Regions from separate parts of the Hahella sp. KA22 genome, predicted to be linked through region 1. Evidence: predicted binding sites of a transcription regulator. Region 1 holds the regulator's gene; each other region holds the start of a gene.

Region 1 (7,257 bases):
CGGCAAGCCGGACTCTACTCTTTCTCAGATTGCAGAAGCTAACATTGACGCCAGCGTTGCCACAGAGGCCTGCCCTCTGGGACTCGCCCCCACCTCCAGCACCACGGTTTGCCTGGTGTTAGGAGACGCTTTGGCGATTGCGCTGCTGGAGGCGCGTGGTTTTACAGCAGAGGACTTTGCATTCTCTCACCCTGGGGGAGCTCTGGGCCGCAGGCTATTGCTGAAAATTTCCGACATCATGCATTCTGGCGATGCAGTCCCGGTAGTAAAAAGTGGAGCATCTTTGAGTGAGTCGCTCCTGCAAATGTCGCAGAAAGGCCTGGGCATGACTTGTATCGTCGACGCAGACGACAAGCTTCTCGGCGTGTTTACTGACGGCGATTTACGCCGCACTCTAGATAAAAACATTGACATTCGGAGCTGCGCCATTGATACGGTTATGACGGCAAACTGCAAGACTGTCACCAAAGACATGCTCGCCGCTGAAGCTCTAGGGTTGATGCAGGAGAAAAAGATCAACGCGCTGCCTGTCGTCGATGCTGACAGAAAAGTCATTGGCGCTTTCAATACCCAGGACATGCTACGCGCAGGAGTCATTTAATGTCGCCAACTTTGACCGAACAACAAATGCGAGCTTTGCAACCGATTAAGCTCTTAGCGCTGGACGTAGACGGCGTTCTGACAGACGGGACTCTTTACTTCGGCGAATCTGGAGAGCAATTCAAACCCTTCTCCATACTCGACGGTCTTGGCGTCAAGCAATTGCAAAAAGCGGGAGTAACCGTCGCCATTATTACTGGTCGTAAGTCAGCCATGGTCGCCAAAAGAGCTGGCGACCTGGGCATTTTAGAGTTACTGCAAGGCCGCGAAGACAAGCTTGTCGGGCTCAATGAGATTCGTAGCAAGCTTGGTTTAGAGTTGGATGAATGCGCCTATGTCGGCGACGACCTGCCCGATCTGGCGGCCATTCGCAGCTGCGGATTTGGCGTTACCGTGCCGAACGGTCACTGGTTTGTCCGTCAGCACGCCACTTACTGCACCGCAACCCAGGGCGGCAAAGGCGCGGTCAGAGAGGTATGCGATATGATTCTGGCGGCAAAAGGCCTGCTCCACACCTCCTTGGAAGCCTACCTATAACTTCATGACAGAACTGTTCAGACAATACAGCAAATGGCTCTACGCGGCTTTGGCGGCGCTTTTGGTTATTTATCTGGTCGCCTATCAGGACGAAGCCAGCGTCCCGTTCTTCGAGGAAGAACCGCTCCTGAAAGACGAACCTGACGCATTTGTCATCAACGCGGTTTACACCACCTACAACAAAGAGGGCGCACTCACCAGCCGCCTGCAAAGCCAGCTGGCGAAGCACTATCCTGATACAGACACCGGCGTACTCACGCGCCCCAATCTGGAGATCTTCCAGCAAGGGGAGAAAAGCTGGCATGTGGAGTCCCTGGAAGGCGAGCTGCTGATCAAGCAGGACACCCTGAAACTGCGTGGGGACGTGGAAGTAAATGGCGCTTCCAACGACGGGGCGCCAATTCTCATGCAAACGCAAGCGCTCGACTACAACAACAAGTCGCGCTTTATCAGCACCGATCAACCCGTTAAGATAACTTCAAATATCAATCAGTTAACCGCTGTCGGAATGGAGGCGGACATTGATAAAAAGCTTATTGTATTACTTTCTCAGGTAACCGGCGTTTATGCACAACCCAAGTAAACTATTCACCGCGGCGCTGTTATTGAGCCTTATGTTCGCCCCGCTTAGCCATGCTTTGGATCTTCTTAACGGCAGTGACGAACCAGTGCGCATCAAAGCGGGACGTTGGGAGAGAGATGGCCAAAAAGGCATCGACACCTATATCGGCAATGTCGTCATTACCCAAGGCAAATCCAGCATTGAGGCGGACAAAGTCATTTTATACACCGACGACAATGGCATCAGCCGCTTCCAGGCGACCGGCAAACCCGCTCATTTAGTGCAGTTTGACCAAGAAAAACAAACTGAAACCCACGCTTACGCAGAAAGCATGGATTATGACCGCAGCCAGAGTAAAGTCGTTATGCGTAACCATGCGCGCATTCTTCAGGACAATAGCTCAGTGGAAGGCGAAGAAATTATTTATTTCACAGACAAGCGTTTAGTCACGGCAAAGGGAGCCTCATCGGGCAATCAAACCGAGCAGGTTGAAATTATCTATCATCCGCCCAAATCTAATAAACAATGAGCACTCTCACCGCCAGAAACCTGGCCAAGGCCTACAAGAAACGGCCCGTAGTAAAAGATGTGTCCGTTGAAATCCGCAGCGGCGAAATCGTGGGCCTCCTCGGCCCTAACGGCGCAGGAAAGACCACCTGTTTCTATATGGTGGTAGGACTGATCCCCAGCGACAAAGGCAGCGTATTTATTGACGAAACGGAAATCACCGGCCTGCCAATGCATGGGAGAGCGCGCAAGGGCATTGGCTATCTGCCGCAGGAAGCATCGGTCTTCAGAAAGCTGTCAGTAGAGGACAATATCTACGCCATTCTTGAGACCAGAGCAGATCTCAGCCGCAAGGAGCGTAAGCTTAAGATGGAGGAGCTGCTGCAGGAATTTCACATCACCCATATTCGTAAAAGCCTGGGCATGAGCCTCTCAGGCGGCGAGCGTCGACGCGTGGAAATTGCTCGCGCGCTGGCTACGGAGCCCAAGTTTGTTTTACTGGACGAACCTTTCGCCGGGGTGGACCCTATTTCCGTCAATGATATCAAGCAGATTATCGAGCATCTCAAAAAGCGCGGCATCGGCGTTTTAATTACAGACCATAATGTGCGCGAGACCTTGGATATTTGTGAACGCGCCTATATTGTCAGTGAAGGATTTATTATCGCAAGCGGCGCCCCAAGTGATATCCTTGCCAACCCAAAGGTTCGAGAGGTCTATCTGGGTGACCAGTTCAAACTTTAGTTTAACCGGCGGCCTCCATCCAAGATGGACCCCAAGGCTCAAGAGCTTAGGATTAAAGCACCTAATAACTATGAAAAACTCACAAGATCTGTGCCTGAATCGGTGGTAAGCATCAGATGGTTATGAAAACTTCATTGCAGTTAAAGCTGGGTCAACAGCTGACCATGACCCCGCAACTGCAACAAGCAATAAAACTTTTGCAGCTTTCAACACTGGATTTACAGCAGGAGATTCAACAAGCGCTTGAGTCCAACCCCATGCTGGAAGTGTCTGAAGAAGACGAATCTCCCAACCACGTTCAGAACGATACGATCAGCGACATGCTCGCTAATAACTCCAGCAAGGAGCGAACGCAAGAGTCGGGCATGGATGAAGGAGGATTCGCTGAAGAGGACAACTGGTCCGATTCTATTCCGAACGACCTCCCCGTCGATACCGCCTGGGATGATGTCTTCCAGAGCGGATCAAGCAGCTACAGCGGCGGCGAAGATGACGAGTACGACTTCGAATCCCGCAATAGCAAAGGCGAAACCCTGCAAGACCACCTTCTCTGGCAACTGAACCTTACCCCCATGTCCGACATTGACCGCATGATCGCTGTTGCGATAATCGATGCAGTCAATACCGACGGCTATCTCTCACTCACTCCTGACGAAATTCATGGCGGACTGCAAACTGAGGGGGAAGAGGAAATTGAGCTGGACGAAGTACGCGCCGTCTTAAAACGCGTGCAGCAGTTCGATCCTCCAGGAGTCGCCACCTGCAACTTACAGGACTGCCTGCTGAGCCAGTTGAACCAACTGCCTAAAGACACCCCCTGGCTTGGACAGGCCAAGCTGGTGGTCAGCCACTATATCAATCTGCTTGGCAACCGTGACTACGCCCAGTTGATGCGCCGCAGCCGTCTAAAAGAAGACGATCTGCGGGAAGTGCTCAAACTGATTCAAAGCTTGAACCCAAGGCCAGGCGAAGGCATTCAGGAAAGCAATACCGAATACGTGGTTCCTGACGTTATCGTCAAAAAAGCCAACGGCCGCTGGCTGGTGGAACTGAACCCTGAAATCGCCCCGAAGATCCGCATCAACCCTGGCTATGCAGGCCTGGTGAGACGGGCGGACAACAGCTCAGATAACACTTATTTGCGCGACCAGTTACAGGAAGCCCGCTGGTTTATCAAAAGCTTGCAAAGCCGTAATGAAACTCTGTTGAAAGTCGCCTCACAAATCGTCGAACATCAGCAAGGATTCCTTGAGTACGGCGAAGAGGCGATGAAGCCACTGGTGCTGCACGATATTGCGGAGGCGGTGGAGATGCATGAGTCAACGATTTCCCGGGTGACCACCCAGAAATACATGCACACTCCTCGCGGCGTATTTGAGCTGAAGTACTTTTTCTCCAGCCATGTCAGCACAGATACGGGTGGCGAGTGTTCTTCGACCGCTATTAGAGCTATTATCAAGAAGTTAGTCGCGGCGGAATCACCAAAGAAACCATTGAGCGACAGCAAAATTGCTGCGCTGCTTGGCGAACAGGGCATCAACGTCGCCCGTCGCACGATCGCAAAGTACCGGGAGGCGCTTTCCATTCCGCCTTCCAATGAACGTAAGCGGTTAATTTAAAAGGAGGAATGCAGGCATAAGACTTAAATCAAATAGTCACAAATTGGATGTGCTAGTATTTTTCATGGAAGTGCAAAATTCATAATGCACCGTATATTGGCATTAGGAGCAAAGTATGCAAATGAACATCACCGGACATCAAGTCGAGTTAACTGAAGCACTGAAAGACTACGTTAACAACAAGTTCGACAAGCTCGAACGACACTTCGACAGTATCAGTAATGTCCAAGTTACGCTCTCCATTCAAAAACAGCGTCAGATTGCGGAAGCAACCATGCACATAAGCGGCGCTGACCTGCATGCCAATGCTGAACACGAAGATATGTACGCGTCAATTGACGCACTGGTGGACAAATTAGACCGCCAGATCCTCAAACACAAAGAGAAGCACGTTGATCGGATGCACGGCGCATCCGCCAGATAACAGAACATGGCCCAAACCACACTAACTATTGAGTCAATTATCTCGCCCGCCCTCACACGCTGTGGGGTGTCGGGCTCGAGTAAGAAGCGCGTTCTCGAATATATCGCCAATCTGATTGCGCAACATTTTCCGTTTTTGGACGAGAACGCCATTTTTACCAACCTGATATGCCGTGAAAGACTCGGCAGCACTGGTATCGGCCAGGGTATCGCGATACCCCATTGCCGCTTGGAGAACTGCGACCGCATCATAGGGGCCTTGCTTACGCTCAAGGACAAAATCCCTTTTGACGCCATAGACAACGAACCCGTGGACCTGCTGTTCGTTCTGATCGTGCCTCAAGAGGCCACCAGCGAACACTTGGACCTACTGAGCCAGCTGGCCCAGAAATTCAATGACCGTCGCTTCTGCGAACACCTGCGCGACTGTGACAACGACGAAACCCTGTTCAGGAGGGTGCTGGAGAAATAATCCAGCTTCGATGGAAAGAGGAAGACATGAAGCTGATTATCGTAAGCGGTCGTTCAGGCTCCGGAAAAAGTACGGCGCTCCATGTTCTGGAGGATATGGGCTATTACTGCATCGATAACCTGCCTATCGGTCTCCTCTCGCCTCTCACCCAAGAGGTGCTGGACCAGGGAAAGACCCAGAATCAGCAACTCGCCGTCAGCATAGACGCCCGAAATCTTTATAGGGATTTATCGGATTTCCCGTCGATTTACGCCACTCTGCAAGCGCACAATATTGATGTGGAAATCATCTATCTTGACGCTAATGACGCCACCTTGATCAAACGTTTTCATGCAACGCGTCGCAAGCACCCGCTCAGCAGCAAAAGCACATCGCTGAAAGAAGCCATCGCCAAAGAGAAACAGCTGCTGGAGCCGATCGCCACTCTGGCGAACCTATATATAGACACCAGTGATCTCTCCATTTACCAGCTAAGGGATCAGGTGAAGATCAGGGTTATCGGGCACAAAACCCAGGAACTGGCCCTGCTCTTCCAGTCGTTCGGCTTCAAGCATGGCGTGCCGTCGGATTCCGACATGGTGTTTGACGTGCGCTGCCTTCCTAACCCTTACTGGGACACCGCACTGCGCGGCTACAAAGGCACAGATCAGGAAATCATCGAATTCCTGAAGCAGCATCCGGAACCGGAACAGATGCTGCAGCACATTATCAGCTTTCTTGAGACCTGGATTCCGCACTTCCAGAACAGTAATCGCACCTATATGACAATCAGCATCGGCTGTACTGGCGGGCAACACCGCTCGGTCTATATCTGCGAGTGCCTGGGAGAGCATTTCAAGAAAAAATATGATAATGTCCAAGTGCGCCACAAAGAGCTGGCGCAATAAGGTTTTAACAATAAGAAGCCACTGTCGCTTAACAATTAAACCGGCCTGAATCCAACATTCGGGAAACTTCAAACTTTTATACTCATCGCGCCCCATGATCCAGGAACAAGTCACTATTATTAATAAGCTTGGCCTGCACGCCCGAGCGGCGGCCAAATTCGTGTCCACCAGCGGCCGATTCGCCAGTAAGATCAGAGTAGCCAAAGAAGGCCAGGAAGTTGACGGAAAAAGTATAATGGCGGTCATGATGCTCGCCGCCAGCAAGGGAACGCTTCTTACGCTGAAAATAGAAGGTCCGGATGAAGAGGAAGCTTTTCACGCCATCAAGGCTCTGATCGAGGACTATTTCGGAGAGGGTGAGTAACCCTACCGCTTTAGGGGCGCTTCGCCCCATCCCTTCCAAGCATGCCAAACAATACAAACCGCTTGAATAAAGTAAGACAATTCCCTGATTTTCCTTAGACTATTTTTCGTCTTAACTTACACTTTATAGTGGGCTCGCTTATACTGGCGCCACAACGGCGCAGAGCCCGTCTCTGTATTTTATCCGGCAAATTCCTCGCTGCCCGTTGCGGGCCGCCCTAAACGCGGATGTAAGTCTATGTCTCAAGCGACCGAAAAAAGCACTGCCAAGGTCCGTATGCGCTCCATTGCGGAAGCGCTGGAAAGCGGTTCTTTGCAGCAGGTCGCGCGCATCCTGAATGGCGGCCTCTCCCCCAGCGACATCGCCCACTTGCTGGAATCATCTCCGCCCAATGAGCGGAAGTTACTCTGGCAGTTAGTCGATGACGAACTGGATGGCGAAGTTCTTCAGTATCTGAGCGATGAAATCCGTTCCGACTTCCTGAGCGAGATGAATGCCCAGGACGTTATCGAGATCGCCGAAGACTTCGAAGTCGACGACCT
Region 2 (7,257 bases), 130 kb from region 1:
CCCGGCTCCGATAAAGAAACCGATTACGCAATTGAAAGATTTCCCCACATGCGCAAATTTTTACAGCAAAGTCTGCGGGAACGCGCTACGCTGAATGATAGCGCACAAGGGTTGAATCAATTGTTCACCCCGGCTCCGGCGCAAGGCGCTGCGCCCAGAGCCCCGGCGAAACCATAGGGTTACTCCACTTTAGTTCAGGTGCTTTAACGTGGCGGAGAAAAAGAAGTCGCAAAGGTTGTCGTTGGTGCTTGATCTGGCGGAGCGGGACGAGGAAAACGAGCGCAAGAAAATGGGCGAGATTCGACGCAGAGTGGAGCAGGCGGAAGGCAAGCTGGAGCAACTGGTCGCCTATCAGCGTGATTATCAGGATGAATTAAGGGGTACTCAAAACGGCGTACGTTCAGTGCGTCATATCCAAACCTATCATGTCTTCATCAGCAGGCTGGGCTCGGCCATCGAGCAGCAGCAACAGCAGTTATTGCTGTTGAAACAGCAGTTGTCGCAACAAACGGAAGTGTGGCGGGCGGCGTATCAGAAAAAAAATAACATGCAGGACTTTATTGATCGTTGCAAAAAAGAGGAAGCCTATTACGAGGACAAGAAGCAACAGCGCAACCTGGACGATGCTGTCGGTCGACGCGCCTATCACAACAGACATTAAGATACAGTAGAAAAAGTTTTTTGGTTTTAGCGAGTTAGCTGAAACAGGCGGAAAATGTGCCTGAAAGTCAGTTTTTGGCTGCGGATAAATAGCGGCCAAGTGAATGAAAACTGGAAATTTAGTAAAAATCAGCTATTGATGAATTAGTAAGAATATGAGTATTGAAATTCACTGCGTACTATTCGTAATATCCTGAATTTCAAATAAAAAGAACACAGAATGGATCTAACCGATCCTGATGGTTTGATTAGGGGAGCGCCAACAGAAGGAGGCAATATGTCTATAACGACAAGCCGCTCTGACGATAATGCCGAACTGACTATTCGCATTAAAGGGCGATTTGATTTCAGTTCCCACCAGGAATTCAGGGATGCGTACGAAAACCCTGAGGGACCGTTCGAGCAGTACAAGATCGATATGACGGAGACGACGTATCTGGATAGCTCCGCCTTGGGGATGCTGTTGTTATTGCGGGACTATGCAGGCGGCGACAACGCTAAAATCTGCATCACGAACTGCAACAATGATGTCAGGAAGATATTGACGATTTCCAATTTTGAACAACTGTTTGTTATTCAATAAAGCGCCCGCAGTTTTCGGGCGCCTGAAACGGACTTTCCGCCATTTATGCGCCTATCGGGTATTGCTATGAAACAATCCCTGGACTCAGAAATGGCCTCGTCCGTTCTTGGGTCCCAGAAAACGCTAAAAATTCTCATCGCCGACGACAATCAGTCGGATCGCATGATCCTGCAGAATATCGTCAAAAAGCAGGGACATGATACGGCGACGGCGGTGGATGGCGTCGACGCCATCGAGAAATTCTCCGAGTTCCGGCCGGACATCGTCCTGCTGGACGCCTTGATGCCCCGCATGGACGGCTTTGAGGCGGCGCGGAAGATCAAGTTGCTGGCCGGCGAAGACTTGATTCCCATTATTTTTCTCACCTCACTCAGCGACGCGGAATCGCTCGCCAAATGCCTTGAGGCGGGCGGCGACGACTTTCTGTCAAAACCCTATAACCGCATTATCCTGCAAGCCAAGATCAACGCGTTCAACCGCATGCGGATCATGCATAAAACCCTGTTGCGGCAACGGGACCAGATCGCGGAACACAACGACCATATGGTGCGTGAGCAGCAGGTCGCCAAAACCGTGTTCGACAACGTGGCCCATGTGGGCTGCCTCGGCGCCAACAACATCAAGCATTTGCTTTCGCCTCTGGCGGTTTTTAACGGCGACGTGTTGTTAGCCTGTCAGAAACCGTCCGGCGGCATGCATGTGCTGTTGGGAGATTTCACTGGCCATGGCTTGCCTGCAGCGATCGGCGCCATGCCGTTGGCGGAGATTTTCTATGGCATGACCAGCAAAGGTTATGCGCTGGGAGATATCCTCCGGGAAGTGAATCAGAAGCTGCGTAAAATCCTGCCTGTGGGCTTTTTCTGCTGCGCCTGTATGGCGGAGCTGAACTTCGAGCAGGAAGAAATCGAGATCTGGATCGGCGGTTTGCCGGATTGTTATCTGGTGCAGGGCGATCAGTTGCTCAAGGTCGCCTCCAACCGATTGCCCCTTGGCATCCTCAAAGGCGAGGCCTTCGACGCGCGCACCTATCGCTTTGAAATGAAACATGGCGATCGGGTGTATTTGTGGTCGGACGGCATTGTCGAAGCAACCAATGCGAAGGGGGAGATGTTTGGCGAAAAACGTCTGCAGCAGGTTTTTGAGGATAATCTGCAGGAGCCGAACCTGTTTGAAAAAATCCGCCGCTCCGTGGTTGATTTCATGGGGGAGGGTGGTCCCAGCGACGATCTGACGCTGGTGGAGCTGACCATGATGCCGGAGAAGGAGCTGGGGATAGAGAACAACTATCTCACCAATACCGGCCTCAAAGGTCCGCAGCACTGGCGTATGGCGTACGAGCTGTGTAGCGACTCCCTGGCGGTGTTCGACCCGGTGCCGCTGCTGTTGCAGATCGTCATGGAAGTGCCCGGACTGCGCACGCGCAACGGCGAGATGTTCACCATTCTCAGCGAACTCTACACCAATGCTCTGGAGCATGGCGTGCTGGGCCTGCATTCCAAGCTCAAGGCCAGCCCGGACGGATTTGCGGAATACTATCGCCTGCGCGAGGAGCGTATTCGCCAGCTGGATGGTCATTTCGTGAAGGTGGACGTTCGTCATAAAGGCGCGGTCGCCGGAGGCGTATTGACGATTCGAGTGGAAGACAGTGGAAAAGGCTTTGATTATCAGAAACTCGACGGTAAATTACCGGGTCCGACCTGTTATAGTGGTCGTGGCACGGCCCTGCTGCTCTCCATGTGCAGCCGCGTGGAGTACTTCGGTCAGGGCAACATCGTTGAAGTGGATTATGAGTGGCAAGCTTGAATATGAGTTCGAACGATCTGTCTCACCTTGATATGGGCGCCCTGGCGGAACTGCGGGAAGTAATGGAAGACGACTTTCAGATATTGGTGGAGACCTTTATCGGTGATACGGTCGAACGTATGCGCGCCATTCGCGCGACGCTGGACGGCAATGACCCGGACGCATTCAGCCGCGGCTGTCACAGTATCAAAGGCAGCGCCACCAATCTGGGCTTGCCGGCGTTGTCCGAACTGTGCCGGCAAGGAGAGTTGATCGGCAAGTTCAAGCAAATGGAGAAAGCGCGGGAAGTGTTTGACTCCATTGAGCAGGAATTTGAAGTCGTGCAGTCCTTGTTACGGGAACAGGTGTAGCAGGCGCTGCATCGTCCCCGTCGGCGGTGTGGATCGGTTGTCGTCGTAAAAACTCCCGCCTATATTTTTCCTCCTCTCTGTCTTCTCTATAAAGCTTTGATTCCGCTCGGGCGTAACTTGGCCTGATCTGTGCATTTATCCCTCAAAACAATGGTTTTGCCGCTTTCGCGACAGCGATTGCCGCGTTGGCGTTGGTGAGACCCGTTGCATCCGCAGGTAAGTTGTAACTTGGATTTGAGGACAGTAAATGGACAGCTCAGTGGCATTTATTGATATACCCAAAGTCGCGCCGAAATCGACTCCGAGGCCGTCAGGCAATCAGAGGGATGAGGCTAACGCTATGAATGATAAGGAAGATCGCTTCTCTGAGGTGTTGGACCGGGAAGTCGCGGACAAGACGGACAAAGTGGATAAGAAAGACGTCAAAGCGGCAAAAGGCGATGAGAAAAAAGCGCCTGATGACGATAAGACATCGGAGGATGCAGTGGCTGTCGCCCAAGCAGCGCTGACGGATATAGATCAGACTGCGCCGCAGAGCGGAGTGAAATTGCCGTCAGGAGAACAAACCTCAGTGGAAGGCGATGAAGAGTCCATCAAGGCGATGGCCCTGGCTGAATTGACGGGGGATAAAGAGGAAGGGGCGGACCCTACCGGACAAAATGCGCTGACGCCTCTGGCGCGGGCGGTGCATGACGCCGTTGAGGGCGATGAAGAGAAGGTGGGCGAGAAAAAGGGCGGCGAACTGATCAAACTGACTCAGGCGCTTGCCGCAAACGGCAATGGCGGCGAACAGGAAGCTGGCGCCGATGGCGAGACGCTGGACGCCGCGCTGCTGAAGCTGGCGGAGTCACAGAGCGCGGCCAAGCCTAACGCCTTGCATGGAGTCGCCGCCAACATACGAGCGGAATTTAAAGTCGATGCGGCAGCGCCGCCCTATGTCACCACACTGCAGCAACCGGTGCAGGGAGATGACTGGGGCGAGGGCATGGCGCAGAAAGTGGTCTGGTTCGTGGGGCAGAAGATTCAATCCGCCAGCGTACACTTGAATCCGCCGGAGCTGGGTCCCATCGAAATGAAAATTCATGTGCAGAAAGATCAGGCTCATGTGCAGATTCAAAGCCCTCACGCCATCGTCCGCGACATGGCGGAAGGCGCGGCGCACCGGCTCCGAGAATTGCTGGCGGAGCAAGGCCTGCAGTTATCTCAGTTTGACGTCTCCAGTCAGCAGCAACAGGGGGGCGCCAGTGGTGGTCAGGAATCCGGCGGCGCCGATGGCGGACTGTTTGCCGGCGAGGGTGACGAAGACGGCGCAAGCGTGGCGGGAATCGAACAGGCGCTGGCCACGGATCGCATGGTGGATTATTACGTCTGATGGTTTTTCACTGAAAAATCAAAGGAATGAACTACACTTATCGACAAGGAGGCGGCGGCTTCCCCAGTGACCTGTTTATCTGTCGATGGTGGAAACTAAGTTATGGCGAAAGACAATAGTGGAGAAGGCGGCGAGGAGACCGGCAAATCAGGCGGCATGAGCAAGAAGCTGCTCATTATTATCGTACTGATTCTGGTGATCGCCATCGGGGCCAGTGTGGGAGTGACCATGATGCTGCTCAAGTCTTCTCCCGATGAGGGTGGTGGAGATACTCCTGCTGAGGGCGGCGAGCCTGCCGCGCCGGTGAAGGCGGAGGCTATCTATTACGACATGCGTCCGGCGCTGGTGGTTACTTTCGACTACAAAGGCAAACAACGCTTTCTGCAGGCGAGCATTAGTCTGCTGGCGCGCAATCAAGGGGTGCTGGACGGCGTGGAGCTGCACATGCCGGTGATTCGCAATCGCTTGATCAACCTTTACAGCGGCAAGGATTTCGAGGGCGTACAGACGGACCAGGGCCGCCAGGATCTGCTGGCGGAGTCGAAGGAAGTCATCAATACAGCCTTGAAGGAACAGGGCGTGAATGGAGAAATTGAGCAGGTGCTGTTCACCAATTTCGTGTTGCAGTAACCGCGGGCGCGGTGTATCGAATCGCCGCGCTGAAACGCTGTCAGACCTGCAGGCGGGACTTGTTATAGGCCCGTCTCAGGTGATAGAACTAGATGCATAACATTTCCTGTTAGACCCTGGGTCAAGGTGTAGGGCTGTGCAAGATTTATTATCTCAAGACGAAATTGATGCGCTCTTACATGGCGTGGACGATGGCGACGTCGACACCGAGGAGGATGTCGATGCGGCGGGGGTGCGCAGTTACGACCTGACCAGCCAGGACCGCATCGTCCGCGGTCGCATGCCGACGCTGGAGATGATCAACGAACGTTTCGCCCGCTATACCCGCATCAGTCTTTTCAACCTGCTTCGCCGCAATGCGGATGTGGCCTCCGGCGGCGTGCAGATCCTGAAGTTCGGAGAATATATTCATACGCTTTACGTGCCCACCAGTCTTAATCTGGTGAAGATTCGGCCCTTGCGGGGAACCGGCCTGTTTATTCTGGACGCCAAACTGGTGTTCAAACTGGTGGACAACTTTTTCGGCGGCGACGGCCGTCACGCCAAAATCGAAGGACGGGAATTCACGCCGACGGAAATCCGCATCGTACAGATGGTGCTGGAACAGGTGTTCCATGACATGAAGGAAGCCTGGAATGCGGTGATGAAGGTGGACTTCGAATACGTCAACTCAGAAGTTAATCCGGCCATGGCCAACATCGTCAGCCCCAGTGAAGTAGTGGTGGTGAGCACCTTCCACATTGAGCTGGACGGCGGCGGCGGAGACATGCACGTGGCCATGCCGTACTCCATGATCGAGCCCATTCGCGAGGTGCTCGACGCTGGCGTGCAGAGCGACGTCGACGATGTCGACGAACGCTGGATCAGCGCTTTACAGCAGGACATTCTGGAAGCCAGGGTGCCGCTTAACGCCGCCGTGGTCAGACAAAAGATTTCTTTGCGCTCTCTGTCGAGGCTGAAGCCTGGAGACGTGATTCCGGTCGATATGCCGGAAACCATTACGGTGACAGCGAACGGCGTGCCGATTTTCATCGCCAAGGTAGGGCAGTGCAACGGCAATCTGGCGCTCAAGATTGTAGATAAGATTAAGCGGTCGGCGGCGACGCCGACTAAGGAGGCGCAATGGCTGAAGACGACGACAATAAAGAAAACGATTTAGACGATACGAAGTCCGAAGACGAGGCGTTGGCGGACGAATGGGCTGCTGCGCTGGGTGAACAGGAAGCGACTGACGCTGACGGCGGTAGAGAGGATGAATGGGCCGCTGCTATGGCGGAGGCGGAGAGTGCGGAAGCCAAAGGGAAAGGCGCTGATGACGACATCCGCGCGGCTTCGTTTGAAACCTTTGACGAGACGCTTCCCACCAGCGCGCCGGGAGCGCCGGACCTGGACGTGATTCTGGATATACCGGTGACCATTTCCATGGAAGTCGGCAATACCCAGATCGCCATTCGCAACCTGCTGCAGCTCAACCAGGGCTCGGTTATCGAGCTGGACCGTCTGGCGGGGGAGCCATTGGATGTGTTGGTCAACGGCACGCTGATCGCCCATGGCGAGGTGGTGATGGTCAACGAAAAATTCGGCATTCGTCTGACGGACGTCATCAGTCCTTCCGAACGCATCAAGAAGCTGCGGGGGTAGGGTTGAAACGTTCTGGATTTAACTTAACTACGCTATGCGTCGCCATGACCACGAGCCTGTGGTTATGGGCGCCGGGACTGGCGCGGGCGGCGGAGGAAGCCGCCGCCAAGAAGCCGGTGGCCGGCGTGGAGGCGGGACAACTGCTGCAAGTCGGCGGCGCGCTGGTGCTGGTGCTGGCGCTGATTGGCGGAGCCGCCTGGATGATGCGCCGCTTTACC
Region 3 (7,257 bases), 380 kb from region 1:
GCTTCCTGCGCCTGCGTCAGGTCACCCAAAGCAAGATCAGCGAAATGCGCGAAGTGATCCAACTGCGCAAAAACAGCGACGTGGCGGCGGCCACGGAAATCGTGAATACCGACAAAGGCAAGCGCCTCATGGACATCATCAGCAAGCTGGTGGAGGAAATGGAGGCGGAAGAATATGCGCTGCTGGCGCAACGACGCCACGAGTCCTATTTGAACCAGCGGGAAACCATCTTCACCCTGGTGGCCGCCACACTGGCCAGCCTGGGGTTGATCGGCTTCGTTTATTACCTGCTGCAAAGAAATCTTCTCCAGCACACCCGCATTACAGAAATTCTGCGGACAGAGAATGACCTGCTGGAGGAAAAAGTCTCCGAACGCACCGCCGTTCTGACTCACTTTTCCAAAGAGCTTGAGCGCAGCAATCGGGAGTTGCAGGATTTCGCGTTCGTCGCATCCCATGATCTGCAAGAGCCGCTAAGAAAAATTCGTGCGTTTGGCGACCGCCTGCAACAAAAGTACGCCGACAAACTGGAAGACAGCGGCGCAGATTATATTCGGCGCATGCAATCCGCTGCAGAACGCATGTCGCGCCTGATTAACGACCTGCTTTCATTTTCCCGGGTTTCCACCAAAGCGCAGCCATTCACACAAGTGGATTTGAACGAGATTCTCGACGAAGTGCTGGATGACCTGGAAATCCCCATCAATGAAAGCGGCGCCGAAATTAAGGCTTCATCGTTACCGACCCTGGACGCGGACCCCACGCAAATGCGCCAGCTGATGCAAAACCTGATTGGCAACTCATTGAAGTTTATTCCTCCTGATCAGAAGCCTCTAATCACCATCAGTGTGAAGAGCTATCAACATTCGTTGCTGGAAGGAGGCGAGGAAACGGAGTGGTGCGAGCTTCGTTTCACCGATAACGGAATTGGCTTTGACGAAAAATTCAAAGACCGGATATTCACCCCTTTCCAGCGCCTGCACCAGCGCGGAGAATACGAGGGAACCGGCATAGGGCTAGCAGTATGCCGTCGCATCGTTGAACGCCATAGCGGCGCCATTAACGCCGAAAGTATCCCCGGTGAAGGCGCCACATTCATTGTGAACCTGCCGCTGCAGCATACGCCTATTTCTGAAATGGAGCCTGAACAATATGCCTGACACCAAGAGACCGCTGGTCATTTTAATGGCGGATGATGACGAAGATGATAGACAGCTCGCACTGGAAGCCATGCGCGAGAGCCGCGTGCTGAACGAGCTGCGATTTGTGAAAGATGGATTTGAATTAATGCAGTATCTGCGTCGAGAAGGCGAATTTGAAGATCCCGCCAACTCGCCGACTCCCGGCATTATACTGCTGGACCTGAACATGCCTCGCAAAGACGGCCGCGAAGCGCTGGCGGAGATTAAAGCGGACCCGGCGCTGCGACGCACGCCGGTCGTCATTCTCACCACATCAAAAGCGGAGCAGGATATGCTGCGCGGCTATGATCTGGGCGCCGCGTCGTACATCACCAAACCGGTGACCTTTGAAGGACTGGTCGCCCTTATGCGCGCGCTGGGACATTACTGGGTCGAATTCGTGGAATTGCCCAATCACGGTCATTAATCATCACGGAGGGCGCTGATGACGGAGAACCAGACCAACTTCCCCACACCCATCAAATTGTTACTGGTGGAGGACGACGAAGATGACTATATCATCGCCAAAGATCTCCTGGAGCAGATAGCGCCCTCGCAATTCGAGCTGGATTGGGCCAGCAACGCGGAAATAGCCCGCGCCGCCCTGGCCAGAGACGAACATCATGTCTGTCTTATGGACTATCGCTTAGGCCCGGATGACGGCCTGATGCTATTACGGGAGGCTCCCAAGCTGGGCTTTCACGGCCCGATAATCATGCTGACCGGCCAGGATGACAGCCGCCTTGACGCCGACGCGCTTCGTGGAGGCGCCGTCGATTATCTGGTGAAATCCGATCTCAACTCCGCCCATTTGGCCAGATCCATCCGTTATGCGCTGGCGCGCCGAGAGATGGAAACGGAGAGGCTGGAAAGACTGAAAGCGGAAGCGGAAAACCGTTCCAAAAGTGAGTTCCTGGCCCATCTCAGTCATGAGTTGCGCACGCCATTGACAGCCATTCTGGGTTATACCGAGCTGCTCATCGCGCAGGACAATGCGCCCGACAACCTGTCCTACCTGCAGATCGTCCAACGTAATGGGCAGCATTTATTAAGCCTGCTCAACGACATTCTGGACATCTCCAAGATCGAGGCAGGCAAGCTCGAAATGGAGTTTGTGCGCGTCAACCTGCAGGCATTTCTGGCCGACCTTTACTCTCTCATGGCGGTGTCCGCACAGGATAAAAACCTGCAACTGAGCTTTATCGCCGACTCGCCACTGCCGGAAAATATTGAAACTGACCCTATTCGTCTGCGACAGATATTGCTGAACCTGATCGGCAACGCCATCAAGTTCACCGAACAAGGGGAAGTCACCGTACGCGTACAGATGGTCAAGGAAGAGGAGCAGGAGAAAGTCCAGTTCAAAGTGCTGGATACCGGCCCCGGCATCAGCCTTCCGGACCAAAAGCGCCTCTTTCAGCCGTTCACCCAGGTTTACGCCAACAGCATGCGTCGTGGCGAAGGCGCGGGACTGGGACTGGCCATCAGCCGTCAGCTGGCGCACCGACTGGGCGGCGACATCCGCTTGAGCAGCAGACCTGGAGAAGGCAGTGATTTCACCGCTATCGTCAAACCCGGCCCGCTGGAAGGCGTTAAACGTATTCAACCTGACCTGGAAGCAGGTGATGCGATGGAGCCCCATGCCACGCGGACCCATCAAGTGCAGGGTCACCTGCTGGTCGCCGATGACTTGCCGGACATCCGTCGCCTGATCGGCCATCTGGTGGAAAGCGCCGGGGCGCAAGTCAGTTACGCGCAAAATGGCGCGGAGGCGGTTCGTATTGTATCTGAGGCTGCGCAATCGGATAACCCTATCGACCTGGTGATCATGGACATGCATATGCCGGTGCTGGATGGACACTCCGCCACCCGCGAACTGCGTCGCCGCGGCCACGAAACGCCTGTCCTGGCGCTAACCGCCGCCACCATGCGCGGTGAACGGGAACGCTGTCTGGCCAGCGGCTGTACCGATCATTTGAGCAAGCCGGTCAACGTCAATCAGCTATTCACATTGATTGAGCGCCATCTACCGAGCACACAAACCAGGTCGCCCTCCTTATTGCTGGTGGAAGATAATGCGGACGCGAGCGCCGCCACCGCGGCCCTGCTGGAGCACCTGGGCTGGCGCGTACACTGCGCCGCAAACGGCGCCGAAGCGCTGGAAATGGCGGAGAGAATAAGGCCTTCTGCGGTCGTACTGGATTTGAATCTTCCCGATACTGACGGCTACAGTCTGGCTCGAAAAATTCGCGACCAAGGCCTTGCAGACGCCCGCCTCATTGCATTAAGCGGTTATGCAGAGGATAAACGTCGCTCTTCAGAGGCAGGGTTTCAGCACCACTTAATGAAGCCGGTTTCTCTGGGCGAGCTGACAGCCGTGCTCCCCGCCAAAAGCTCACTCTGACGCCTATTGCGCTCTCTACTCCCAGGCCGACTTGTAAAAGCCACAACAAAGCGGCCCTCCTTTTTTCTTATTTACACGACTCACTTCCCGTTATTATCCTCAAAACGCTAGACACCATAAAAAAACCAGCCATTTCAAAGCATTACAAATAAACCCATATCTGGCACAGCTGTTGCTCTACTACTAGTGAACCGCGGACAACCCGCAAGAAGTAGATCCAAGGAATACTGAGGAGATCAATGATGACTAATTCAGAAACAAACAGCTTGAGAGATCTGGTAAAGGTGCTTAACGATGGCATCGACTTCTATACCGAAGCCAAAGACAAGGTGAAGAGCAATGCAGTGCGTTTGGTGTTCGAACGCATGTCAGCCATTCGCGAAGGCGCAGTAGGCCGGCTGCAGCCCTATATTGTCTTCGAAAAAGGCGAAAAAGAGACCGGACACACTCTCGGCGGCATTCTGCGTGAGCACTACGCCAAAATCCTGGCCGCCATCAAGGATAATTCAGAGCATGTGTATATCGAGCAGCTGGAGGAAGTCGAAGACAAGACTCTGGAAAAAGTCCGCGACGCCATCGAGGAAGTGAAGGCCCCCGGCGTTCAAGCCACTCTGCAGGATATCTATCCCACTTTGAAGCGCTGTCACGACGAGATGAGCCGCCTGCAGCGCGCGACTGCGTAAGCACTCGCCCCCCCCTACACGCCGCCGGGAGGCCTAAGGCGCCCGAGCGGCGAAGTCGGGCAATAACTATTTTTCTGGCTATACTTCAAAGTATGACTGTATCCATGCTGGTAATAAGATATGGCCCAACCATCCCCTCTCCCCTATTTCCATGCAACCACTCTCAGGCCAGACATACTGTCGGACTTGCGTGAAAGTTTCGAAAAAAATCTGGTAGAGCTGGAAGCCGCGCCCAACGACGCCACACTGATCGCCCGTCTCTGTGCAAACTATGAAGCCATCGCACAGGAAATAAAGTTCGCGGAGATCGAACTGGGGTCATTGATGCAGGGCATTTACACCATCATGGCCGGAATTGCTGACAAGCAATTGAACTTCCGTCCGGAAATCAGTGATTTGCTGCTACTGGCAATGGAGCGCATTCAGGTTTGCGCCGTCGCCATCGATAACGGCAGCTTCGAAAATATTCAAATGGTGGAGAACGCCAGGATCAGCGACCTGCTCTGCCAGCTTCCCAAGACAGTCGCGAACGGCCGCAACGAGGCCATGCAGGAGCTTTTGGCGCTGCTCGCCCCGGAGGTCAGCGCGCAAACGGCGGGACGCAACGCGAATGACGTTTATTCCGAGCTGCTGGCGCTATGGCGCAAGTACGATGTCCATACCAACGCCGACCTGCTGTTTTTTCTCAGCCTCGCGACGCCGGCTGAAGCACGGTCACGTTTTTGGCTGGGTAAAAACCGGCGTGTGCTCTTACTTGCCCTGGCGATGAATCGGCACGCGCGCGAGCCGGTCGATCCAGCCCAGCTTAGCGCCGCCGCGCTGGTGCATGATATCGGCATGTCCTTTCTTCCCCTCGATATCCTGCATAAGAGCAGCAGTCTTTCCAAGTCAGAAGATCACAGCATTCACAAGCACACCAGCGTAGGCAGCGCCTTGCTGATCAATATGCCGGAGTGGCAGGAATCCCGTCGCATTATTGATCAGCACCATGAGCATGTCAGCGGCAAGGGCTACCCTATTGGGCTGCGGGATCGCGAGATTTGCGAAGGAGCCAAGATCATCGCCATTGCGGACGCGTTTGAAGCGATTTCTCACCCACGCATCTACTCCAGCCGCTATAAACGTCCCTTTATCAGGGCTGTGCTGGAAATCAACAGCCGCTCTGGCAGCCAGTTCTCACAAAAGTGGGTCGATGTGTTCAACGCCGTCATCCGACCATTGAAATACGAGTTATACTAGCCCGCCTTGAACAAGCCGCACTCCTACCGGAGAGTGCGGCGCACCTCGATCGCCCAATCAGGATTTCGCTATTGACCACGAGAGCCCAACAGAAAGAGCGCACCCGTCAGGCGCTAATGAACGCCGCCCTGCAACAACTCGGTCCAGACCGCAACTTCGCCAGCCTCAGCCTGAGAGAAGTCGCGCGGGAAGCCGGCATCGCCCCCACCTCTTTTTATCGCCATTTCAATGACCTGGAAGAGCTCGGCCTGGCTCTCGTGGACGAAGCGGGCATCACCTTGCGCCGACTAATGCGGCAGGCGCGTAAAAGAGTCGCCAAGAAAGGGGGACTGGTTGAAACCTCCATCGATACTTTTTTCGAGTATCTGAACTCCAACGCCAACCTGTTTCGCTTACTGCTAAGGGAGAAAAGCGGCGTCTCATTGCGCTTTCGCACAGCCATCAAAGCGGAAACTGACCATTTCATTACTGAGCTGACGGCGGACCTGGGTCGATTCGGAGAAAATGGCGGCGCGCCATTACGGGACCCCAAAGCGGTCGCCGATGCGCTGGTGGTGCTGGTATTTAACTGCGGCTCAGAGGGCCTGGACGCCGACGCGGCGGAAAGAAAACAACTGAAACTAAAATTGTCCACTCAGCTACGCATGGTGTTGAGAGGCGGACTTGTGCAAGAAAAGAAGCCTGCGCCGCCGAGATAAGCGGCCCAGGCGAGTGATATCAGCGGCTCAACCAGTGATAGCGATCAGCGGACTAAGCGCCGCGTGAATCTTCTGTTTGAGCGCCTGCGCATCCTGCTCTGAATAGGGCTGCGCCGGACTCACGCCCCAAACCGGCTTCGGCCAGGCTGCGTCCGTAGGAAAGCGAACGATATGATGAAGATGCAGCTGCGGCACCATGTTGCCCAGAGCCGCCACATTCAACTTATGTCCATCAAACAGCGTCATCAGCGTCTTGCCGACTATCGCCGACTCGCGCATCAACTGCCCCTGGGCCTCGGGGTCCAGCTCATAAGCTTCGCGAGCGCCTTCCACCCTTGGAACCAGAATGCACCAGGGGTACTGGGCGTCATTCATCAGCAACAGGCGGCACAGAGGCAAATCGCCGATCACTATCGTGTCTTTCGCCAACTGCGCATGCAGCTCAAAACTCACAGCGTTTCTCCTTTATCTGCACTCAGGCTTCCGCACCCTTGCCGATACTTAGCCCACGACCAATGCCGTAATACTGTACGCCTTTACGCTGCACGCGATCAGGGTCATACAGGTTGCGGCCGTCGAAAATCACCGGCTCTTTCAGAGCGCTGACGATATAGCCGAAGTCCGGGGAACGGAACTCCTTCCACTCTGTACAGATAATCAGCGCGTCCGCGCCTTTCAGCGCCTGCTCTTTGGTGCCGCACAACATCAATTCGTCTTTGTCGGCGTATATGCGCTGGGTTTCCTCCATCGCTTTCGGGTCAAACGCCTGCACCTTGGCGCCGGCGGCCCACAACGACTCCATCAGAACACGACTTGACGCTTCCCGCATGTCATCCGTATTCGGCTTGAACGCCAGTCCCCACAGCGCAAAAGTGCGCCCCGCCAGCTTGCCATTGAAATGTTCACTGAGTTTACGGAACAGCACGTGCTTCTGGGAGTCGTTCACAGACTCCACCGAAGACAGCAACTTCGCATCGTAAGCCACATCTTTAGCCGTGCGTACAAGCGCCTTGACGTCTTTCGGGAAGCAAGAGCCGCCATAACCGCAACCA
Region 4 (7,257 bases), 2.3 Mb from region 1:
TGCCCGGCAGTGATGTGACAGTGATTGGCTGGGGCGCATTGCGCGAAGGCGGCGGCTCTCCGGACGTCCTGCAGAAAGTGGATGTGCCGGTAGTGACTCTCGATGAGTGTCGCATGGCCTACGGCGACGGCGCTATCTATGACTATAACCTGTGCGCGGGGTTGGAGCAGGGTGGGAAAGACTCCTGTCAGGGCGACTCCGGCGGTCCTTTGTTTGTTAACCAGGCCGGCGAGTTCCGTCAGCTGGGTATCGTAAGCTGGGGCGATGGTTGCGCAAGACCAGGAAAATACGGCGTATACACCGCCGCGCCCAGCTTCAAAGACTGGGTAGCCTCCTATGTCGGCGGCGACACGCCTGATCCCGGCGATCCGGATGATCCAGACGGCCCCGATGATGGCGATGGCGACGACGATAATGTGCTGGGCAACGGTAAGCCAATCGACGATTTGAGCGGCGTATCCGACAGCAAGGTGTACTACACCATTGAAGTGCCTGAAGGCGCCAAGCATCTTTCCGTTAAGATCGAAGGCGGTCGTGGAGACGTTGACCTGTACGTCAGAGCGGAAGAAGATCCAACCCTGACCGAATACGATTGCCGTCCCTACAAAAATGGCAATGAAGAGGTCTGTGACGATCTGGTGGTGAGACCTGGCGTGTATCACATCATGCTGCACGGCTATTTGCGCTATAGCGGCGTGACGTTGACCGCCTCTTATGATGATGACTCGACTGATCCAACGGACCCAACTGATCCAACCGATCCAACCGATCCAACCGATCCAACCGATCCAACCGATCCAACTGATCCAACTGATCCAACTGATCCAACTGATCCAACTGATCCAACCGATCCAACCGATCCAACCGATCCAACCGATCCAACCGATCCGACAGATCCAACGGACCCAACCGATCCAACTGATCCGACAGATCCAACCGATCCAACCGATCCAACCGATCCAACCGATCCAACTGATCCGACAGATCCAACCGATCCAACTGATCCGACAGATCCAACGGACCCAACTGATCCAACTGATCCAACTGATCCAACTGATCCGACAGATCCAACCGATCCAACCGATCCAACTGATCCAACTGATCCGACAGATCCGACAGATCCGACAGATCCGACAGATCCGACAGATCCGACAGATCCAACAGATCCAACGATCCAACTGATCCAACTGATCCAACTGATCCAACTGATCCAACTGATCCAACTGATCCAACTGATCCAATCGATCCGGACGATCCTGGATTTCCGACAGATCCAAATGACCCTAATGATCCTAACGAGCCAGGTGAGCCAACCGACCCCACAGATCCAACCGACCCTACAGATCCAACCGATCCTACAGATCCCACAGACCCTACTAATCCAGATGATTGCGAGTTGACTGAATCGCAAAAAGCCCTGCTGGAAGCGCACAATAAAGCGCGTAGCGAGGGCCGTAACTGTGGTTCAGCCTACTTCCCGGCGGCAGAGCCTCTGGTATGGAACTGTAAGCTGGGCGCCGCGGCGACCAAGCACACTGAAGATATGGTGAACAACAACTTCTTCAGCCATACCGGTTCTGATGGTTCGCAGGTTGGCGATCGCACTCGCGCGGAAGGCTATAACTCCTGGCGCGTAGGCGAGAACATCGCAGCGGGTTATGAGTCTACACAGCAAGTTATGGCTGGGTGGCTGAAGAGCCCGGGTCATTGCTCCAATATCATGGGAGCGGAGTACACCGAAATGGGCGCGAAGAAAGTGAGCACGTCCTCGGCCAGTTATCCGCATTATTGGACCTCCGTGTTCGGCGGGGAATAAGTCCAGCCTTCACACCGCGCCGCCTGGACCCTCCTGCGGCGCGGTCTTTTTCTCTTGTTACCACTCCTTTCCTGATTACCGGCCCTTTGCGGCGGACTTTCCAACGATAAGCGCGCAATTGATATCGAAGTTTTGTAAGATCTGTGCCTGAATCGCGCAAAATTTCATTGCCATCACCCCACAATAATAAGCGCTGCGCCATGCCTGACAAGCCGTCCACCCACGAGTATTACGACCTGCTAAACCGCGGAGCCTGGTTTCGCGCTATTCCAGAAGATTTAAAGACCGACCTGCTGAATCTGGCGCAAATTAAGACGCTTCGATCGGGGGAATTTCTGTTTCGACGCGGCGACAAGCCCGCCGGTATTTACGCTGTGGTGAAAGGGTCGTTAAGAGTCACTGGCGTCAATGAAAATGGCAAAGAGGCGATTCTGGCGTTTGTGGAGCCTCCCAACTGGTTCGGAGAAATCGCCCTGTTTGACAGACTGGACCGTACTCACAGCGCCTTGGCGGAAACCCCGACAACCTTGTTGCATTTGTCGCAAAAAGGACTGGAATCTCTGCTGGCGGCGAAGCCGCATTTCTGGCGGGACTTCGGCGTGCTGCTTTGCTTCAAACTGCGCCTGGCGTTTCGCGCGGTGGAAGACGCCACCCTGCTGCCGGCGCCTCTGCGATTAGCGCGCAGGCTGGTGGTGATGGCGGAAGGTTATGGCGACTTCAGCGGGCAGGCGCGACGCGTGATACACATTCAGCAGGAGCAATTGGGCATGATGCTGGGGGTGTCCAGACAAACGGTTAACCAGATACTTAAGGAGCTGGAGCAGAAAGGGCTTATCGCCACGTCCTATGGTGAAATACAGATCCTGGACATGGATGCGTTGAAGTCGCAGGCGGGCATGCTGGAATAAACGGATCACCATTCATAGCGGTCAATGCGCTTACCCTGATAACGCACCACAGGGCAGTTCACCACAATGTCGGTGCGATGTATCTCCAGCTTTCCCTGACTCTCCGCCACGAAAATCTGTTCCTCGGATTTAAGCTCTACAGGAGCGACGCCCGTTTTCCAGACGACTTCATACATCAGCCACAATGGACTGTATTGTATGTTGACGCTTTGCGAGCCTAAGGGCTTTGGCGCGGAGGGAAATATACTGGGCTGGTCGACATTACGGACCCGGTAGACCCTTTCCAGTACGGTGCGGACCTGAGGCGGCTTAGGGTAATCTGGAATTGCGTCTCTCAAGCGGGGAGCGTAATTGGCCTGCATCATCTCCGCCATATCCCGATCAGAGACGTCTGTGGTGATGTAGTAAATGCGCTCGCCGTCATACCAGGCGGGATGCACCGCCATATCCACATGGGGGCGGTGTGTATTGGAGTATCCTTGTCCCGCACAGCCGGGCAGGGCAAGGGCGAAAACCCATATGGCGAGGCGCTGCATGTCCAACTCCCTTGTTCGCATTCCTATCCAGTGTAGACAAGGATACGCCTATACGCTTGAACGAAAGGCGGGGGAACAGGATTGTGTCAGGGGCCTTCGTAGGAAATAGGTTTGACCTCGAATTCCACGGAAACCGCGCCGCCATCGGCAAGATTCAGGGTGACGTTGACATGGTCGCCGGGATTCAGCGGGCGCTGACGCTGCATCAACATCAGATGCATGCCGCCGGGAGCGAACGAGATTTGGCTTCCTGCCGTCACGGCAAGGCCTTCTCCCATGTGTTGCATACTCATCTGACCGTCGTCATTCACTGTCTGATGCATCATGACATGGCCGAAGTCCACGCTCTCCGCGCTGGTAATAGTGACCGTCTGGTCGGATGGATTGTTGAGCGTGAAATAGCCCGCCATGGGAATGGTTCCCGGTGTAAAACGAATCCAGGCGTTGTTGGCTTCAACCGTCTGCGCGCTTTCATTCTGCGCAGAGACAAGCATTGGCGAGGACATCAGGGTGGTGGCGAGAAGGGCTTGGATCAGGCTTTTTTTCATCATCATTGAGAGATTTCAGGTGCGGTTACGGGGTTCAGGCGGCTATCAATCAGGAGACTCAATCGGAGTCCAAGCCTAACACAGTGCGCACACTGAGAAAATGTAGCGTTAACGCGGAGTTATGCGTCAAATTGTCGCTGGACAATTTCTGATCCGAAAGGCACACTGCGCGGCCATATCCTTCCCATCATCAGCGCGAATGAGGTTTTGACGTTGCAGTTCAAGCGTTATTGGGTGAGGGGCGCAGCATTGCTCGCCCTGGTGTTGCTTCTGGCGTCGTTAGGTCTGGTGCGGCAATGGCTTCCCAGTTCCGGCGCTCTCGATATCGACCAATTCAAGAATATCCGTTTTATACAAGTCACTGAATGCGCGACTGAGCAAGGTCAGTGCAGCCTTCCAGTCGATGTAGGCAATGTGCGCTTTTCATTTGGCGATGAGCCGATTCATCCCGCGCGGGCATTTCCTATTCACCTTCAATTACAAGGCATAGAGGCGGAGCGGGTCCGAGTCGACTTTGAGGGCGCCGATATGTACATGGGGCTTAATCAGACCAAACTAACGCGGATGGCGGACGGATCATTTCAAGGGGAGGGATACCTGCCCGTGTGTATTACCGGACGTATGCTGTGGAAAGCGACGATTTTCATCGGTAGAGAGAACGACACGCTGGCGCTGGTGTCGGAGTTTGTCACGGAGTAAGTAAAACGTCCCTGTTCGGTTGTAGTCGGGAGGGGTGTAACAAGAGTGTAAAAAAACTCTACACTCTCCGCTGCGCCTTACACCTGTCACCCTGTTCTTATCGACTTATTGTATTAATCTGCAGAAATCAGGCTTTTTTACGGCGGGAAAGGCTTAAGCTAACAAGCCCCAATCCCAGCATCGCCAGTGTGCCTGGTTCTGGAACGCTCAATCCGCCTTCAATAACATCATTAGCGCAAGTGGCGGCCCAACGTAGACCTAGTGCTGTGGAAGAACTCAGGTCTGTGATGCCGAGGTCAGCCAGCGTTAACGTGAATGACAATACGCCCATGGTTCCAACTGTTGTGCTGACGCCGCTTAAATCTGCACTTGAAGTCTCACCCGCCACTAAAGTGGCTTTGCTGGTGTTAACTGCGACTTCCTGGTTTTTTCGAACGCTGCTGCTGGTACCGGAGCTGACTAGTTGATCCATGTAATCAACCATGGACAGGCTGTAAAGATCGCCAGTGGAGGTGTCCAGAGCGAATTCCCACTTTTCACCGTTGGTGATGTCATCGTCTTTGTAGCGATCTGCTGCGTTACCGAAAGGACTCCAGCCATCGACGCTTATAAAGAGATCCCCATACTTGTGCCCGTATGAGTCCGCGCCTTCGAAAAAGTTTGTGAATACGGATACATAGAGGTTGTCGCTGTCGTAGGTAACTTCCATACGGTCGACTTGGTAGACATTGGGATCGCCAAAAACGTCGGCGTTGTATGAGAGGCCGGCCCCGTTATATCCGTCGTTGATAGTAACGGCATGTGCGCTGACTGCGGCTACGCTCAAAGACAGCGCTGTAAGGGCGTGCTTTATTCTTGAGGTCATAACCAACTCCTTTTTTTCTAATTGGGGTAAGTAGGTCTGGGTACATCACCGCTTTCTCACGCATTGGTTGTGCCAAAACCCAATTAACCTTATTTTTCAATGTGACAGCCTGTCATTAAGTAGTCCGTATTGCCTAATCCGTAAAATTTACTGACATACGAAGGGAGGAGTCTGGGAAAGCAGACATATGAAATTACTTAACGAAGTCTTTTTATATTATTGAAAATAAAGGATTAAAAAGTTACACGCAGAGAGCGTTGGCGCTTTTACATGTCAGTGTAACCTGACAGAAAAAGCCAGTTTCTTAAACTTAACCTTGTAAATTTTCTGACGGTTGTGTGCTTTATCGGACACTTGCGTAGGCGCATCTGAAATGAAAAGCGGCGCATAGCGCCGCTTTATTGATTACCTGATCTTCGCTGAGGAAGACGAGTAAAGTTTTACAGGCTTGGCCAGGTTTGCACGCCGTCTACGAGAATGCTTGGTTTATCCAGGCCATAGCAGAACTTGTCGCCGCCAGACGCATAGTACTTACGCGGGGCCACAGGCAGACTGAAGGAGGCAACCTGGGCTGAGGCCTTGGCGCTAAACGGCAACGCCCACATGGACAGGTAATCACGGAAATCCAGGCCTGTAGCGTAGGAGACCGCCACCGTCATCCAGTCATTGCTGTTGATGCTTTTTGCTTCATCCAGACTGTATTGAGAGAAGCCAAGATTAGCTTTCGCCGCTGACCAGGCTTCCTCGCTGGCTAACGCCGAATTGAAGTTGCGATCGAGAATGTGCAGTCTGGGCAGCAAATTCCAGCCGTCATTCAATTTGCCTTCGCCCTGAGCGGTCATCATCATTTGCACCGTGATTCCAGCGCCGTTGGACCAGCCGGTTAATTTTTTGCTTTGCACGTAGGCCTGTGGGTTGGATTCACTGACGGAGTCGCGCAGCACATTGAACATACTTTCGAAAGGCAAAGACTGGCAGTCCGGATTTTTGCCGGTATCAATGTAGTAATGCGACTTCGAGTAGTAGGAGTAAGGGTTAGTGCTTGCATGTCCATCCCAGCCGTTAAAGCGGAAACGGCCGCGCTCCAGGCCATGCCCTAATTCGTGAATGTCGCCGTGTCCAATCGGACTGAATTCCCAATAGGCGTCATATGGGTTGCCTGAGCAGCCATAACCACAGGTGGCCTGATCCGCGTTCATGTGCTTAACGATATCGATATGCTCGATTTCCAGGCTGTGCGCCGCCGCGAAGTCATGTATTTCCGCCACTACGTCAATGCCGGGTCCTTTGAAGCCAGCCAGGATGTGCGGGAAGTTATGGATGTAGCGCATGGTTCCCGCCGCCAGAGCCGCGCCGGTTTTCCAGTTTTCGTCCTGCATGGACTTACGCATTTTATCCAGCTTGGAGTGGACTTCGAAGCCTGGCGTGACGAGTTCCGCCCAATCGTAGTCGCCCTGAGCCAAGGCCTGTTCAAAGCTGGCGTTGTCTTCTTCGCCGTTCCAGAAGGGATGTTCGCCCACATTCTCGAATCGGAAAGAAACGTTCTTGCCGTTGCCGCCAAACTCAATCTGCACCGGGCCTCCGTAAGCGGAGGTGAAGGTAATGCTCTCGCCGGATTTTATACTGAACTTCGGCGTCTGCAGGAATTTCGGACGGGTATAGCCGTTCTTCTCAAACTGATGGGTGGCCCCGGAACGCTGTGTGTTGACAAAGATAGAGGTGGCCACGTCGGCGCTGTCCAGGCGAGTCACCTTGACCGTGTGTCCAGGCAAAGCGTAAACGCCGGCGGCGCGGAAATAGCGTTTGCTTTCCATGTCTATGGTCTTGGTGACGGTTGAGACATGATCGAAGTTGCTGCGGCTGAAATTGCCCATATCCTTTTGTG

What was found. Region 1 encodes sigma-54, which starts transcription at its own class of promoters, with help from an activator protein. Its sites were predicted from a motif close to TGGCACNNNNNTTGCTNT; they were not measured.
Region 2: EUZ85_RS09670 (flagellar hook-length control protein FliK) is a predicted target of sigma-54. The motif match lies at 3,515-3,532, and genes of this name have one in related genera.
Region 3: EUZ85_RS10775 (PA2169 family four-helix-bundle protein) is a predicted target of sigma-54. The motif match lies at 3,747-3,764, and genes of this name have one in related genera.
Region 4: EUZ85_RS19105 (PEP-CTERM sorting domain-containing protein) is a predicted target of sigma-54. The motif match lies at 5,430-5,447, and genes of this name have one in related genera.

What each region holds. Positions count from the first base shown of each region.
Region 1 is NZ_CP035490.1:2,020,838-2,028,094, reverse strand. Features, by position in the region: gene EUZ85_RS09070 (SIS domain-containing protein) at 1-601, shown strand, start outside; gene EUZ85_RS09065 (HAD family hydrolase) at 601-1,137, shown strand; gene lptC (LPS export ABC transporter periplasmic protein LptC) at 1,142-1,720, shown strand; gene lptA (lipopolysaccharide transport periplasmic protein LptA) at 1,704-2,228, shown strand; gene lptB (LPS export ABC transporter ATP-binding protein) at 2,225-2,950, shown strand; gene EUZ85_RS09045 (RNA polymerase factor sigma-54) at 3,073-4,569, shown strand; gene hpf (ribosome hibernation-promoting factor, HPF/YfiA family) at 4,685-4,993, shown strand; gene ptsN (PTS IIA-like nitrogen regulatory protein PtsN) at 5,000-5,464, shown strand; gene rapZ (RNase adapter RapZ) at 5,491-6,351, shown strand; gene EUZ85_RS09025 (HPr family phosphocarrier protein) at 6,446-6,715, shown strand; gene mgtE (magnesium transporter) at 6,953-7,257, shown strand, end outside.
Region 2 is NZ_CP035490.1:2,148,555-2,155,811, forward strand. Features, by position in the region: gene fliI (flagellar protein export ATPase FliI) at 1-177, shown strand, start outside; gene fliJ (flagellar export protein FliJ) at 209-661, shown strand; gene EUZ85_RS09655 (STAS domain-containing protein) at 938-1,243, shown strand; gene EUZ85_RS09660 (SpoIIE family protein phosphatase) at 1,310-3,046, shown strand; gene EUZ85_RS09665 (Hpt domain-containing protein) at 3,049-3,396, shown strand; gene EUZ85_RS09670 (flagellar hook-length control protein FliK) at 3,737-4,768, shown strand; gene fliL (flagellar basal body-associated protein FliL) at 4,871-5,398, shown strand; gene fliM (flagellar motor switch protein FliM) at 5,535-6,557, shown strand; gene fliN (flagellar motor switch protein FliN) at 6,521-7,039, shown strand; gene fliO (flagellar biosynthetic protein FliO) at 7,084-7,257, shown strand, end outside.
Region 3 is NZ_CP035490.1:2,401,823-2,409,079, reverse strand. Features, by position in the region: gene EUZ85_RS10790 (CHASE3 domain-containing protein) at 1-1,160, shown strand, start outside; gene EUZ85_RS10785 (response regulator) at 1,153-1,608, shown strand; gene EUZ85_RS10780 (response regulator) at 1,627-3,585, shown strand; gene EUZ85_RS10775 (PA2169 family four-helix-bundle protein) at 3,828-4,268, shown strand; gene EUZ85_RS10770 (HD-GYP domain-containing protein) at 4,389-5,507, shown strand; gene fabR (HTH-type transcriptional repressor FabR) at 5,579-6,205, shown strand; gene EUZ85_RS10760 (HIT domain-containing protein) at 6,233-6,658, opposite strand; gene EUZ85_RS10755 (UDP-glucose/GDP-mannose dehydrogenase family protein) at 6,681-7,257, opposite strand, start outside.
Region 4 is NZ_CP035490.1:4,326,396-4,333,652, reverse strand. Features, by position in the region: partial or broken gene EUZ85_RS32045 (trypsin-like serine protease) at 1-662, shown strand, start outside; gene EUZ85_RS32040 (DUF4573 domain-containing protein) at 715-1,182, shown strand; gene EUZ85_RS19130 (CAP domain-containing protein) at 1,397-1,816, shown strand; gene EUZ85_RS19125 (Crp/Fnr family transcriptional regulator) at 2,017-2,724, shown strand; gene EUZ85_RS19120 (hypothetical protein) at 2,730-3,260, opposite strand; gene EUZ85_RS19115 (copper chaperone PCu(A)C) at 3,347-3,814, opposite strand; gene EUZ85_RS19110 (hypothetical protein) at 4,022-4,507, shown strand; gene EUZ85_RS19105 (PEP-CTERM sorting domain-containing protein) at 4,635-5,372, opposite strand; gene EUZ85_RS19100 (ImpA family metalloprotease) at 5,813-7,257, opposite strand, start outside.